One region of the Vibrio sp. 1249-1 genome, then DNA from elsewhere that is predicted to be linked to it. Evidence: predicted binding sites of a transcription regulator. Region 1 holds the regulator's gene; each other region holds the start of a gene.
The links. The regulator PurR, encoded in region 1, represses purine synthesis genes. The targets are predictions, from matches to a motif close to TNANGNAAACGTTTNCNTNA.

Region 1 (2,281 bases):
TTGTTATCTCGGTGTAATTAATATTACGCCACCAAAAGTCAGGTCCGAGAGAGTAGCAAACATGCGTAAAAACAATGTCATTACAGAGTAAAGTCATTGCTTACACACTTGCCATCGGTAACCCCGCTACCTTCCATATCGTAATATGGTTCAGGCCGGAGGCTTTGCGTCCCACTCTTTCGAATGGTTTGCCCTGTGCGTGACACAATGAGCATACTTCTTATATTGAATTAACATCACGGTTTAGCGTTAAAAGTGTGATTTCGGTTCAATAAAAATGATAGATTGAATGCTCTATTTTGCATATGGAAAGGTGCAAATTGGCCTTTGAAAAGGAGTTCTTAATATATATTACATTTATATAAAACAGGGAGTTAACGTTAGTCAATTGTTATTAGAGTGGTGTGAAGTATTAGAGAATGCTTAATTTTTCCAAAAAAATAAGCGCCCCTGTAGAGCGCTTATTTAACACGGTTAAATACAGTGAAATTTAGTTCATTTTTTTCACAGTATTTCGAATTACAAGCTCAGGTTGCATCTCGAAAATTCGTTTTTCGTGTTCTTTATCTTTGATACGCTCAAGTAGAATTTCGAATGCATTTTTACCAACACGACGTTTAGGTTGGTGGATAGTCGTTAGCGGTGGAGAGAAGTATTCCGCAAGCTCGATGTTGTCGTAGCCGATCACTGAAATATCTTCAGGAATTTTGATCCCGTTTTGTTGCAAGCGGCTCATTAGGCCTAGAGCCATTGTGTCGTTAAAACAGAATACCGCCGTCGGGCGCTTGTCCATTGCGGTAATTTTATCTGCAACTAATACGGCCGTATCACATTCAAAGTTACCTTCAAGGATCCAGTCTTCATTTACAGCTAGGTTCGCTTCGCTCATTGCGCGACGGAAACCTGCAATGCGCTCTTGGCAAGCAAGCTTTTCAAAATGACCGCTTAGACAAGCGATATCCGTATGACCATTATCAATCAGATGTTTGGTTGCAATGTAGCCACCTTCTTCTGAGTTATCCATGATCTTGTCTGCTTGTGAGCTCTCTGGGCCCCAATCCATGACCACTTTAGGAATGTCCGCATGACGGTCAAGCATCTCTTTTAGTTCTTCGGTTAAGTCAGAACACATCACTAGGATGCCATCAACGCGCTTTTCAGCCAGCATACGAATGTAATCGCGTTGTTTTTCGTAAATCCCGCCTGTGTTACATAAAATCAGAGTATAGCCTTGGCGGTAACAGTAGCTCTCAACGCCATCAATCACTTCTGAGAAAAATAGGTTAGTTGATTGAGTTACTAACATGCCAATCGTACGAGTTGAGTTGCATTTTAGGCTGCGTGCAACGGCACTTGGCGCGTAATTCAGCTCGTCAACGGCTTTCATTACTTTTTCTTGCGTTGCTTCTGCAACGAAACGCGTTTTATTGATAACGTGCGAAACTGTCGTAGTGGAAACGCCGGCTAAGCGAGCAACGTCTTTTATCGTGGCCATAAATGGTGTCCTGTATCGAGCTACTGAAATATGTCGTATTGGATGTACCTGATGCTCTAATGGTTTCACACCTAGCAATATAAAATTGGCGCTAAGTGTCTCGGCAGCGGTTGATCCAAGTGCGACAAAAGGGTACGTAGCAGCATCGGTCGATGAATTTTATCTTTTTTTCTATCTGATGAGAAATTGCCATCAACCTGTTAAGAAAACACAAAAACCGCTATATTTCAGCGGTTTACATATAAATCATATTTAATCGTTTGCGCTCACATTTTAGCCCTATGTGGACTGACTAGCAATGTTTTCAGCAAGAGATTTGTGTATTTGAAGTCACATTTTGACTGCTAAATAACCAAGCGTCTTTGCGCTAAGTTAAGGCAAACGAATATTATACCCAAGTTACTTACAATTGGTCACTTTCAGGCATACAGGAAGCCCGATAGGCAGGCTCCCTAAAAATAGGCGGCAATTATTCACCAAGAAGGTAGGCGCTGTCTAGTTTACAAAATGCAACTAATAGTTTCGCGACACTCGAGTAAAATCCAAATTCGTCGAATTTTTTACATTTGTCTGAAAACTGAGGTAACCAAGACATCAATTGTTGCTGGATAAAGTCGTTTTGTTTAACGAAGGCTTCTTCCATGTGTTTTTCTTGTTCAAGCTCGTTTGAGCGGATAATCATGTTCCCGAGAAAGTCGAGCTCAACGGCTAAGTGATCCGCAGGTTCCTTTAGGTTTTCGTCTACTTGAACGCCAAATTCAGCCATCAACTTTTCCATTTCCTCAG
Region 2 (2,281 bases), 130 kb from region 1:
CCTTGAACAGCAATCAAAACGTTACGTTCTAGATCTTTCTCACCAACGAACCATGGGTCCTCGTTACCACCGCCGCCTTTACGGCCACCGATGTGTAGACCTTTACGCTGACCAAGTGTGTGGTACATCAGGCCTTGGTGTTGACCAATCACTTCGCCTTCTGGAGTCTCGATATTACCAGGCTGAGCTGGAAGGTAGCGACCTAGGAATTCCGTAAACTTGCGTTCACCGATGAAACAAATACCAGTTGAATCTTTCTTCTTAGCAGTAATTAGGTCTTGCTCTTCCGCAATGCGGCGTACTTCTGGTTTCTCTAGGTCACCAACAGGGAATAGGCTACGTGCGATTTGCTCGTTGCTTAATGTGTACAGGAAGTAGCTTTGATCTTTGTTGCCATCTAGACCACGTAACATTTGTGGTTTTTCACCGTTTTCTGGGAAAGAGCGACGCACATAGTGGCCCATTGCAATGTAATCAGCATCAAGTACTTCATCAGCGAATTCTAGGAATGCTTTGAACTTGATTTCTTTGTTACAAAGAATGTCAGGGTTCGGAGTACGGCCCGCTTTGTATTCAGCAAGGAAGTACTCAAATACGTTATCCCAGTATTCGGCAGCAAAGTTGATAGTGTGTAGGTGGATGCCTAGCTTGTCACATACTGCCTGAGCGTCAGCAAGATCTTCTGCCGCTGTACAATATTCTTCGTTGTCATCTTCTTCCCAGTTCTTCATGAAAAGGCCTTCTACTTGGTAGCCTTGCTGCTTTAGAAGATACGCGGAAACAGATGAATCAACGCCGCCGGACATACCGACGATGACTTTCTTTTGGCTGTTATCAGACATTACTAAACACCACTTAAATAAACGGGATGCAGATTCTATCAGAATCCACAGACCGGTGACAGATCCGAGATCGAAATCACAATTCGTTTCGCTGGATTTTTCTTCAACAAAGATTCGAACGAGTAATTTCGCAAGTATAGAAGAGGTATATATGGCATAGTTGGCCAAAATCCAAGAGGAAACACCAAATGACAGAAGAAAACCAATTTATGCAAGAAAGTGAGTTGATTGAAATTGTTGAAAATCAGCTCGAAGATGGCAACCCGCTTAAAGTAAAAGAAACCCTTATGCGTTTAATGATGACTGGCACACCACGTGAAGATGCGGTTGCGATGATGGCATGTGCGATGTCAATTGAGATTTTTGATGTAATGAAGAATGAAGGTGAGTTCAACCTAAAGCGTTATAGCGAGCACCTTGAGCAACTACCAGATCTCAGCTTTATGGAAGGTGAATAAGCCACCTAAAAGAAAAAAGCTGTCAGCAAACGTTTGCTATAATCGCTTTTATTGCTGCTTTATTATTAGCGGTATAGAATCCGCTCTCCTTTTCATCCCCTTACTCAGACTGACAATATGAAATTTCCTGGACAACGCAAATCGAAGCACTATTTTCCTGTTCATGCTCGTGACCCGCTGGTGAGCCAAGCACAAGAAAGCAAGAAGATGACGCGCACTCACATCATTGGTATTGACCAAACCTTGGTTGATATTGAAGCAAAAGTTACAACGGATGTGATTGAAAAGTACGGTCTGAGTAAAGGTCACTCTTTGGTTATCGATGACGAAAGAGCAGAAGAGTTATACCAGCAACTGAAAGAAGAGAACTTGATTACCAATGAGTATGCGGGCGGTACCATTGGTAACACGCTACATAACTACTCCGTGCTAGCGGATGATCGCTCCACACTACTTGGAGTGATGAGCCAGGATATTAAGATTGGCAGCTACGGTTACCGTTATCTTTGTAATACATCAAGCCGCATGGACTTGAACTACCTACAAGGTGTAGATGGTGCAATTGGCCGTTGTTTTGCTCTTATCACAGAAGACGGCGAACGTACTTTTGCTATCAGCGAAGGGCAAATGAACCAACTCCATCCTGATAGCATTCCAGAGAAAATCTTTAAAAATGCATCAGCACTTGTACTGACGTCATATCTAGTACGTTGCAAAGACGGCGACCCAATGCCGGAAGCAACAATGAAAGCGATTGAGTACGCGAAAAAGAATGATGTGCCTGTTGTTCTGACTTTAGGCACAAAGTTTGTTATTCAAGATGACCCTAAATATTGGCAAGAATTCATTCGAGATAACGTTTCAGTCGTTGCGATGAATGAAGATGAAGCAGAAGCACTGACGGGGGAATCTGATCCACTTGCTGCGTCTGATAAAACATTGGAGTGGGCTGATTTAGTATTGTGCACGGCGGGTCCTGTA
Region 3 (2,281 bases), on a different contig from region 1:
TGTCGCTTCCCACGGGAATTCTTCACGACCGAAGTGACCGTAAGCCGCTGTCTTCTTGTAGATAGGTTGAAGAAGGTTAAGCATTTCTTGTAGACCGTATGGACGTAGGTCGAAGAATTGACGAACCGCTTCAATGATGATGTCGTGAGATACTTTCTCAGTACCGAACGTTTCCACCATGATAGACGTTGGATCAGCAACACCGATTGCGTAAGAAAGTTGGATCTCACAACGGTCAGCCATGCCTGCCGCTACGATGTTTTTCGCTACGTAGCGTGCTGCGTATGCTGCACTACGGTCAACTTTTGATGGATCTTTACCAGAAAACGCACCGCCACCGTGACGAGCTGCGCCGCCGTAGGTATCTACGATGATCTTACGACCAGTTAGGCCACAGTCACCCATAGGACCACCGATTACGAAGCGACCGGTTGGGTTAATGAAGAAGTTTGTTTCTTTGTTGATCCACTCAGAAGGTAGCACTGGCTTAATGATCTCTTCCATTACCGCTTCACGCAGGTCTGAAGTTGAGATTGAGTCACAGTGTTGAGTTGAAAGAACAACCGCGTCGATACCAACGATGTTACCTTGATCGTATTGGAATGTTACCTGAGATTTTGCATCAGGACGCAACCAAGGTAGTGTGCCGTTTTTACGAACTTCTGCTTGCTTTTGAACAAGACGGTGAGAGTAAGTAATTGGCGCTGGCATTAGTACTTCAGTTTCGTTACAAGCGTAACCAAACATGATGCCTTGGTCGCCTGCACCTTGTTCTTTAGGGTCAGCTTTATCAACACCTTGGTTGATATCTGGCGACTGTTTACCGATTGTGTTTAGTACCGCACAAGAATCTGCGTCAAAGCCCATATCTGAATGTACGTAGCCGATTTCACGAACGGTTTCACGAGTTAACTCTTCGATGTCTACCCATGCTGAAGTCGTGATTTCACCACCCACCATTACCATACCGGTTTTAACGTAAGTCTCACATGCAACACGAGCCTTTGGATCTTGCTCTAGAATCGCGTCAAGAACCGCATCAGAAATCTGGTCTGCAATTTTATCTGGATGACCTTCTGATACTGACTCAGAAGTAAACAGGTGCTTAGCCATGTTAGCTCCACTATATCTGGTTTAAAACTGGGGAATGATAAACTCTCCAGCGCAAATTAATACTAATTTTTGTAGGTGTATCTACATCTAGACGTCTATTCTAAATTTGATTGCTCGAATTACAAGCTCTTTTTTGGTTTTTGTTATAACCAAACGTTTGCCTGATTTATTGATAATTTTAAGAACTTCGAACGATTTGGCGCGAAAGGTGCAATATTTGTGAGGTTTTGGACTGGAAAACGTTTGCACACCCAACAGGGCTTTGAGAGAATTATGACCTACTTTTCGTTTCGCTTAATGTACTCAGGAGCAGACATGTCGTCTCGTAAACATCTTGCCAATGCAATTCGTGCTCTAAGCATGGATGGTGTTCAACAAGCTAACTCAGGCCACCCAGGCGCACCAATGGGTATGGCTGATATCGCTGAAGTTCTTTGGCGCTCTCACCTAAACCATAACCCTTCAAACCCAGAGTGGGCCGACCGCGATCGCTTTGTGCTGTCAAACGGTCATGGGTCAATGCTTATTTACTCTCTACTGCACTTAAGCGGTTACGAGCTATCTATTGACGATCTGAAAAACTTCCGTCAATTGCACTCAAAAACCCCAGGTCACCCAGAGTACGGCTACGCGCCTGGTATCGAGACAACAACGGGTCCTCTAGGTCAAGGCATCACTAACGCTGTTGGTATGGCGATCGCAGAGAAAGCACTAGCGGCACAGTTCAACAAAGAAGGTCACGATATCGTTGACCACTTTACGTATGTGTTCATGGGTGACGGCTGTCTAATGGAAGGCATCTCGCATGAAGCATGCTCTCTTGCAGGTACTCTTGGTCTAGGCAAGCTGATTGCATTCTGGGATGACAACGGCATCTCTATCGACGGTCACGTTGATGGTTGGTTCTCTGACGATACACCTAAGCGTTTTGAAGCGTACGGCTGGCATGTAATCCCAGCAGTCGATGGTCACGACTCAGACGCGATCAACGCAGCAATTGAAGCAGCAAAAGCGGACCCACGTCCTACGCTTATCTGTACCAAAACAATTATCGGTTTCGGTTCTCCTAACAAGTCTGGTTCGCACGACTGTCACGGTGCACCACTAGGTCACGATGAAATCCAAGCGGCTCGCGAATACCTAGGTTGGGAGTACGGCCCATTTGAGA

Region 2: the regulator PurR is predicted to act here: its motif matches at 1,322-1,341, upstream of R7Z50_RS04525 (inosine/guanosine kinase).
Region 3: the regulator PurR is predicted to act here: its motif matches at 1,259-1,278, upstream of metK (methionine adenosyltransferase).

Annotation. Positions count from the first base shown of each region.
Region 1 is NZ_JAWOWJ010000002.1:95,577-97,857, forward strand. It holds cyclic di-GMP riboswitch class I at 114-203, opposite strand; gene purR (HTH-type transcriptional repressor PurR) at 491-1,495, opposite strand; gene torD (molecular chaperone TorD) at 1,965-2,281, opposite strand, start outside.
Region 2 is NZ_JAWOWJ010000002.1:230,495-232,775, forward strand. It holds gene mnmA (tRNA 2-thiouridine(34) synthase MnmA) at 1-842, opposite strand, end outside; gene R7Z50_RS04520 (hypothetical protein) at 1,031-1,300, shown strand; gene R7Z50_RS04525 (inosine/guanosine kinase) at 1,418-2,281, shown strand, end outside.
Region 3 is NZ_JAWOWJ010000005.1:18,919-21,199, forward strand. It holds gene metK (methionine adenosyltransferase) at 1-1,113, opposite strand, end outside; gene tkt (transketolase) at 1,429-2,281, shown strand, end outside.